Regions from separate parts of the Virgibacillus sp. GM2-2 genome, predicted to be linked through region 1. Evidence: riboswitches for the same ligand, from Rfam matches in the RefSeq annotation. Region 1 holds a riboswitch; the other holds the start of a gene.
What was found. Region 1 has a riboswitch for lysine ahead of ACY9Z2_RS06605 (Na+/H+ antiporter NhaC family protein). Riboswitches for the same ligand answer to the same signal wherever they lie in the genome.
Positions count from the first base shown of each region.

Region 2: linked by a shared signal. The riboswitch ahead of ACY9Z2_RS15365 (aspartate kinase) and the one ahead of ACY9Z2_RS06605 (Na+/H+ antiporter NhaC family protein) in region 1 are both predicted to bind lysine.

Region 1 covers NZ_JBUZWC010000004.1:36,704-41,360, forward strand. Annotated here, with positions in the region: gene ACY9Z2_RS06605 (Na+/H+ antiporter NhaC family protein) at 280-1,836, opposite strand; lysine riboswitch at 1,961-2,136, opposite strand; gene yunB (sporulation protein YunB) at 2,182-2,973, opposite strand; gene ACY9Z2_RS06615 (HD-GYP domain-containing protein) at 3,035-4,120, opposite strand; gene ACY9Z2_RS06620 (YunC family protein) at 4,291-4,593, opposite strand.
Region 2 covers NZ_JBUZWC010000015.1:62,930-67,586, reverse strand. Annotated here, with positions in the region: gene lysA (diaminopimelate decarboxylase) at 1-635, opposite strand, end outside; lysine riboswitch at 735-912, opposite strand; lysine riboswitch at 1,054-1,235, shown strand; gene ACY9Z2_RS15365 (aspartate kinase) at 1,546-2,748, shown strand; gene ACY9Z2_RS15360 (aspartate-semialdehyde dehydrogenase) at 2,765-3,751, shown strand; gene dapA (4-hydroxy-tetrahydrodipicolinate synthase) at 3,753-4,634, shown strand; gene dapB (4-hydroxy-tetrahydrodipicolinate reductase) at 4,636-4,657, shown strand, end outside.

The DNA.
Region 1 (4,657 bases):
TTTACTTTTTTCAGATATTTATGATTGTATTATAACGATACTTTATATCTATGTCAAAGCAATTTTCATATTTTTAAAACTATTAAAAGTTTTAGGCTACTATATGTTAACCTTTTCTATAATAGTAAATGCTTTGTTTCTACTCAATTCATTAACAAGGATATGCCTACACAATCTTATGCCCAACGTACTTAGGAAACATTTATCACTAGTTCAATACCATACCCTTTTAAAGTCTAAAAAACAGACTGCCGTGAATGAACGACAGTCTGGATTAGATTATACATTATTTACTTTGGTTTTGTTGATAAAATGAATAAACATGCTGGTTAAAACTACTAAGGCAAGAGTCAATAGCAAGGAAAGTAGAACATTCCCTGAATATCCCATCACTAAATAACTAATACCCCCAGCTACTGCAACTAGACTTGCATAAGGTAACTGCGTTAACACGTGATCGATATGATTTGCTCCAGCACCTGTTGACGAAAGTATTGTTGTATCTGATATCGGTGAACAGTGATCCCCGAATACTGATCCTGCTAATACTGCAGAAAGCGAAGGTAATAACAGGGATACATCGGTAATAACGGTAATTTCAGCTGCGATAGGCAACATAATACCAAACGTTCCCCAAGAAGTTCCTGTTGCTAATGCCATTAACCCTGCAATAATAAAGAATAAAAATGGTAGTAATGCAGCATCAATGGAAGCTTTCTCTACAAGATGAGCAAGATAATTACCTGTTCCTAATGTATCAATTACGGAACCAATCATCCATGCTAGAATCAGAATGTAAATAGCAGGTAACATTGTTTTAATGCCTTCTCCAACAATCTTCAAACTACTAACACGTGGTTCGGATTGTAATAGGTGAAAGATAAATGCCACCACAACTGCTAAGGCACCACCAATTATTAATGATAAGTTAACATCTGTATTGGCAAAAATGGAAAGGAGCGAGTCATCATCGCTATATTGTACACCTGTAACAATCATTGCTCCGACAGTACCTACAATTAATAAAACAATTGGTATGATCAAATGATATATTTTTCCATCACGATGTGGATCAAATACTTCTTCTAAATCACCTGGTATGTTTGAATCATTAGGATCAATGACTTCACCAGTTTCAATCGCACGTTTTTCATGTTTGCGCATCGGTCCAAGATCCAATTTGAGGTATGCTGTTAAAAACACTAGCAAAATTGCACCGATTGCATAAAAATTGAGTGGAATCATTTGAACAAATGCTTCAAGCGGTTGAATATTAGTAATGCCATTCGCAACTAATAAACTTCCTATCACCCCAATAATATACGCACCCCAACTCGAAATTGGTGAAAGTACAGTTACTGGAGCAGATGTTGAGTCAATAAAATATGCTAGTTTCGCACGTGAAACATTGTGTCGATCAGTCAAAGGTCTAGCTACTTGGCCAACAGCTAATGCATTAAAGTAGTCATCAATAAAAATAATGATTCCTAAGATTGCTGTCATAGCTTGAGCACCAGCGCGCGTTTTCACACGCTTCATCATGTAATCGCCAAATGCACGACTCCCACCTGATGCTGAAAGAAAAGCTGTCATGATACCTAAAAGGAATAAAAATCCTAATAATAACAAATTACCAATATTAAGCCCTTCAGTTGTATAAAAAATTTGATAAAAAACAGTCCATATTTCGTTTAACGTATTTAAGATATTAAAATCATGAATAAATAAAGCCCCAACAATAATCCCGATTCCTAATGATAGTAAAACACGTTTTGTAAGTAGTACCAATATAAGCATGAGTAGAGCTGGTACTAATGAGTAAATCGTTCCTTCCATTTTTCTTTTACCTCCATAAATTTTTTGATGAAGGTGCACAGAGATACGCAATATAAAAACACACAAAAAAGCAATGATAGAAAATAACCTACCATTGCTTTTACAATATACGTTATCCTCCATTTCGATCAGTAGTTCTCCATGCACAATCCTTACATGACAGTATAGCTCTTATTCAAAGCCATCCCAGCGGTAGAAAGATTGACCCTTTCTTCGCTTCGGCAAACAGCCCTTTCATCAATAATCATAGGTGTCATTCTCCTATTGACTACTCTTTCTGTTTGCTCCTCTACCTCACCGATCTGATAAGGTTAGTCTATGAAATTATTTTTTTATTATACTAAGTTATTCACTTTTTTTCAAGTCATCTTTAGGGATGGCAATTGGTGGAAGTTCAGTTCCACTGCCTCCATAGTAGTCTGGTACCTCTGAGTTAATCGTTCTTGAATCAATGTAAATATTAGTAGTTACTTTCTTAGTTTTAGTTGTGAACGGAACAACAATTTGTACATCGACTTGCACTTTAACATATAAAGAGTAGACAGCTGTATTGATGCCAAGTTCTTCTTTTTCAAAAAACAAATCAGATTGAATCGCACCCACAATTTCAAAGTTTACCGGTATTTTAGGACCTAAGTTTGCAAGGATTGGACTATCGAAAGCTTGCCCGATAGGTATTTCTACAACGGTTGGATCTTTTTCTGCTAAATCATTTGCCGAATCGTCATAATCTAATGACGGCATATCAGGATCATCCGTATCTACTGTTTCCCCTTTATTCATATTATATAAAAAGTATTCTGCACGTTCCGTAGCTTTCCTCAATATCTTGTTCTGTGCTTCAGCACTCCAACCAAGCATGGTAATATATCCTTGATCATCTTTGGATACTTCCACAAGGTCATCAAATGTTACACCTTCGCTAGACTTAACCGCAGCATTAATTGTTCTTGTCGCAAACTCGATTGTCTTGTTTTGCGCTATTTCCATTAATGGCGGCCGTATTTCCTTTCCTATAAACCAAACACTAAACCACGTTACCGATATAAAAATGATACACGTTATAACGAATATGTATTTAACTGGAGGTGGCTTTCGGTTATTTTTAAACTGAAATTTTCTCGGTTGCATCAACATGAAAAAACCCCCTTAAAACAAGATATGCTTGTATTAAGAGAGTTAGAATTTCAAATTATCTTTAGTTATGAAGACAAGCGGAAATCGTGAGAGATAAGCATTTCGATAAATCAACTTCGTATGGAGTTACATCCTGTTCGCTTTCATCCTTCGTAATTCGAACAATTGGACGATCACACAAATGCAAATGTTGCTTTAAGATGACACCGATTCGATTATCACTCAATTTAACCGTCAATCCATTTGGATATACAGCTACACTTCGTTTAAAGGCCTCAACTATCCCTTTATCAAATTTGTTAATTGCTCCAGCATATAAGATTTCAAGTCCTTCATGTGGTAACATTGCATCACGATAACTCCTGTTACTTGTAACCGCATCGAATACATCAGCTACAGCAAGAATTTTCGCGTGTGGATGGATTTCACCACCATCAATCCCTCTCGGGTATCCTGATCCATCCAACCGTTCATGATGCTGGAATGCGCAGTGTGCTACTACAAGTGGAATGCTTTCTTGTTTACGCAAGAAATCATACCCATATTGTGTATGGCACTTAATTGCCTCAAATTCTATTGGTGTTAGACTGGAGGGCTTTTTCAAAACATCAGGGTCAATAAATATTTTCCCTATATCATGCAGCATTGCTCCGACGCCAAGTTCAATAAGTTTATCCTTTGTCAGCTTAAGTTCTGTCCCGATAGCTAGTGAATATATTGTAACGTTTAGCGAATGTTGGAATATGTAATCATCCGTGACAAACACATCAGCAAGTAATGATAATGCATCTCTCCGATTCATGATTTCATCGATAAGATGTTCCACAACGTTCGCCATCTGACTACCTTTTTTCTCTAGTATGTAGGAGCGGTCAGTAAAACCTTTTTGCTTAATATCAGAAAATGTATCTTTTATTGTAGTCGTTGCTTCAAGTCTCGACTTTTCAGATATAACAGATTCAATTTGAATATCATTGGTCAACTCGTCTTCAATATAAATATATGTAATGCCCTGCTCTACCAAACGCGAAATCATTTGCTTGGTTAAGCTCAATCCTTTTTGAATTAATACCGTACCACTTTCGTTATACACCGCTTGACCAACTGTAGTACCCGGTTTAATTCGTTTTGTATTGGCTAATCTCATAGCGTTCTCCTAACTCTGTGTCGCAGCAAATTGAATTCATAATGGCTAACTTCATAAAAATTCTAACAAATTCCAACCTAAAATACTATATAAATTTATAAAAAAATACAAATATCGACAAAACTGGGGCGAAATAAAGGATATGCCTCCCACAATGGAAGACATATCCTTTATGAAATAAGCGATAATGCATCTTTACCGGTCATTCCAGCTTCCCATCCATATGATTTTGAAGCGTCGGTTATTTTTTGTAGTGGTGCATGCAACAATTCATCAATTGTTTTTACACCTACCGCTCGCCCGGCGATGACTTTCCTGTCAGCTAGCTTTTCGTTTAATAAATCAACATCTAATGCACCACACATGATATAACCAATCTCATTTGAAATGACAAGTAAATTCGTTTTTGGTAGTTCAACAGTAATTGCCGTAAAAAATATTCCATCAATCTCTAATGGATTCACAGTTATCATTCGAATAGCTCCTCCCTCTCTACATCTTCACCTATATATGTGTATGCAGATGGCGGATTCAGTG
Region 2 (4,657 bases), on a different contig from region 1:
ATTTGCGATCCGATATGACAATGGAAGCCAAGAACCTCAAAACAATCTTCATTGAGGACAGTATCAATTGCTTTTAAAGCAGTTTCATTAGCAATATCAAACCCAAACTTCGAGTCCTCGCCGCCGGTAGCTATATATTTGTGCGTATGTGCTTCTACTCCAGGCGTCAAACGTAGTAAAATAGATATTTTTTTATCAAACTTTTCGGTTGCCTCTTTCAGTAATTCAATCTCAAGGAAATTATCGACAACGAAGCAACCAACACCTTCTTTTACTGCCATTTCAATTTCTGCCCGACTTTTATTATTACCATGGAAATGGATATTTTCTGCTGGAATATCAGCTGCAAGTGCTGTGTACAACTCACCACCGGAAACAACATCGATCGTTAAGCCTTCCTCAAGCATAAGCTGATAAATGCCGATACAGGAAAATGCCTTACTTGCATAGGCAACCGTTCCGTCGATACCTGATTCTACAAAAGCCGAATTAAAATCTCGTGCCATTTTCCGTATAAGGGCTACATCGTAAACGTACAGGGCTGTCCCGTAATTTTCAGCGAGTGTTACCGTGTCTATTCCACCAATCTCCAGATGTCCTTGATCATTGATACGACTTGTTCCATGTAGTTGCATGTTATCTATCCTTTCTATGGTAAGCGGAAGATTTTTGGGTACAAAAAAACAATGACAGAAAATAACCTATCATTGTTTGACAATACGTTATCCTCCATTTCGATCAGTAGTTCCCCATGCATTATAGTATGCATGACAGTCTGTTCCTTCTTCAGGTAACAGCCCAGCAGTAATAAGATGGACGCTTATTACACTTCGGCAAGTAATCCTTTCGTCCATAATCATCGTTGTCATCCTCTTATGGATTACTCCTATTACCTGCTCCTCTACCTCACCGATCTGATAAGGTCTCGATATGAAATTAAATTTATCATACTAAGTTGCATTTTATTCGTCAAGGGTTAATATTCGAAAATTTCGGGGTTTACAACTCTTAAAAACTCTCGTATAATCAAATACAACTTTTATAAAATTGAATAGTTATGGATGAGGTGCAAAAATCATCAGTAGCTTATTACGTATTGCCACTGCAAGGGTGTAGTAAGTGAAAGGGAAATTTGCCGAAACGAAGTCTAGTTGCAGACAGGACTACGTTGGATTGTATATGAATAATATGCAGTCTGTCATTATTCGTTGTAATAATGGAGTGCTTCCACTTGTATATAAGACAAACCATAAACAAGTCGGCATATCCCGGCTTGTTTTTTTGTTTAATTGTCTAGAGTGTTGCATTTGTATGAGAATTAAATACTGACAGGTGCTGAGAGCAGTGGAAATACACGAAGACTCCTGCGGGAGGAGAGGCATCGGTGAGACCCCGCAGTGCGATAGCACGAGGAGGCTCATCAGCCACCCGCGGAAAGCGGAGTGTATTTCCACTGCGGTTTCATAGCTTCATTTTATGAAATTAAATTTTCCTTTACAAAGTGGTCTGCACTATTCAATTTTTTCACCAGAAAGAAGGCAGCTTATGAAACGAAGTATACTTAAATTTGGCGGAACAAGTGTCAGTAGTTTAGATAAAATAAAAGACATCGCTAATTACCTGAAAGAACGAGTTGGAAATGGCGAACAGCTAGTTGTCGTTGTAAGCGCGATGGGCAAAACAACAGACGAGTTAATGAAATCTGTTCATTCCATTACACATTCTCCAAATGAACAAGACTTGGCCGTTCTTTTAACCACAGGAGAACAACAAACAATTTCCTACTTGTCGATTATCTTAAATGACTTAGGCGTTAAATCTAAGCCGCTTACGGGATACCAAGCAGGAATCGAAACAATTGGTCATCATTTAAAAAGTAAAATTTCCAAGATTAATACAACATTGTTTGAGCAGCTTTTTGATACATACAATGTATTAATAGTGGCTGGTTTTCAAGGCTTCAATACAGATAATGAAATTACAACGCTTGGTCGTGGTGGGTCTGATACGACAGCAGTAGCGCTTGCAGCAGCACACAAATGCCCGTGCGAAATTTATACCGATGTAGCGGGAGTTTACAGTACTGATCCTAGGGTATATCCGCAAGCAAAACGTCTTGAAGCCGTTTCGTACGAAGAAATGATGGAAATGAGTGCACTTGGTGCAGGGGTACTTGCTTCAAGAAGTGTTGAAATTGCGAAAAACTATGATATCCCAATTTATTTAGGAAAATCACTGTCCGATGAGAAAGGAACATGGGTAATGTCGAAGGTTGAAATGCTAGAGAAAAAAGCAGTTACAGGGGTCGCGTTAGATAAAGATATGATTCACGTCACATTGAACTATCCACAATACGATACGAAATTATTGGATGAAGCATTCTTAAATTTGGAGCAAGAAGAAATCAATGTGGATATGATTTCACAAATAACGAACAACGAAGGAATCCAGCTTTCGTTTACAATGAAGGATACCGAAGAGCAACAGATACAACGTATTTTTTCTAGACTTAAACAAAGTTATCCTGAGCTGTATTATAAAATCGAAAATCGTTTCGTAAAGGTCTCCGTAATTGGATCTGGAATGCGTGATATGACAGGGGTTGCTTCTAAAGTGTTTCGAACATTGATCGAAGCGGATATCTCCTTCTATCAGGTCACAACATCGGAAATCAGCATATCTTATGTAGTAGATGCGAAAAACGGGGAAAAAGCGGCACATGTTTTATGCGCGTGCTTTGAACTCTAATATTGGAGGTTTTAACATGGTTAAAATTGCTGTAGTAGGGGCTACAGGGCTAGTCGGTCGTAAAATGGTTGAGTTACTAGAGAAAAAAGAAATTCCATTTGATGAGTTGGTTCTTTTTTCATCCAAACGATCTGCTGGCACGGAAGTTTCTTTTAAAAATAAAACATATGTGGTTAAAGAGTTAATAGAAGAGGAGACAAAAGGAAACTTTGATTATGTTCTAATGTCTGCTGGAGGAGGTACCAGTAAAACGTTCTCTCCATTGTTTGAACAAAATGGAGCAATTGTCATCGATAACTCAAGTGCGTTTCGCATGAATCCTTCGATTGACCTTGTCGTCCCTGAGGTAAATCGACCGACATTGAATCGAAAAATCATTGCAAATCCAAATTGCTCAACCATTCAGTCCGTCGTTCCATTGAAGGTTTTGGATGATGCATACGGCGTGTCGCGGGTAAGTTATTCAACATACCAGGCCGTCTCGGGTTCAGGTGTAAAAGGTATTGAGGATTTAAAGCGTGGCGAGAATGGTGAAGAGCCAGTGAATTATCCGCATGCAATCTACAACAATGCACTTCCACACATCGATGTCTTCGGTGATGATGGCTATACAAAAGAAGAAACGAAAATGATTGAGGAGACGAAAAAAATTCTAGGCAGAAGCGATTTAAATGTTACAGCTACTTGTGTACGCGTGCCAGTTGAAAATAGTCATGCAGTAGCGATGAATGTTACATTAAACAGCTCTCCAACCGTCGCAGAATTACAGAAATTATTTGATGAAAGTGAGCATACTGTGTTACAGGATGACCCACAAAATAATGTGTACCCAATGCAATTAACTGCGGCAGGCAAAGAAGAAATTTTTGTCGGACGCATTCGAAAGGATGATAGTCTTTCTAATACTTATCACATATGGGTGACCAGTGATAATTTATTGAAGGGTGCAGCGCTTAATGCTGTACAGATTTTACAACAACTAATCGAAACGAAAGAGGGATAATATGGCACATTTATTTACGGGTGTTGGGGTAGCAGTAACAACACCGTTCCGTGGCAACGTAGTAGATTTTGATAGCTTCAAGCGACATGTAGAAAATTTGATTGAAAATAACATCCAGTGCCTTGTCATTAACGGAACAACAGGAGAAGGCTCTACGCTATCACGCGACGAGAAAAAATGGTTACTTGAAATTGCTGTCGAAACAGCTGCTGGAAGGGTTCCTGTTATTGCGGGTACCGGTTCCAACTCAACAGAAGGTTCTATTCAGGCATCATTAGATGCTAAGGATGCTGGAGTAGATGGAATTATGTTGATTACACCTTATTACAATAAAACGAGTCAGAAAGGATTAATCCATCACTTTACTAAGATAGTTGATGCAGTAGATATTCCCGCTATTCTGTATAATGTACCGTCTAGAACGAACATGACAATTGCGCCAGAAACAGTTCAGACATTAAGCAAACATAAGAATATTGTTGGTTTGAAAGACGCAACGAGTGATTTTAATTACTTTTCACAGGTAAAGCTGTTAACAGATGAATCTTTTGCTTGCTATAGCGGTAACGATGATACGTTTTTGCCATTCTTATCGTTAGGTGGGGACGGATTAATTTCCGTTGCTGCGAATGTATTGCCAAAAGCGTACCAAGAACTATATGAGCGTTCACTTGAAAATATGGAGGAAGCAAGGGAACTACATTATAAAATATACCCACTTGTCTCAGCACTTGGTGTGGATGTAAATCCGATTCCGATTAAGGCATTGACAGCACACGCTGGTTTCGGTAATTACGAACTGCGTCTACCATTAGTTGCACTAGATGAGGCAGAACAACAGAAACTCATTCACGTATATGATTCACTAAAGTTAGGAGAATAACATGGAATTACTTCTTGTAGGAT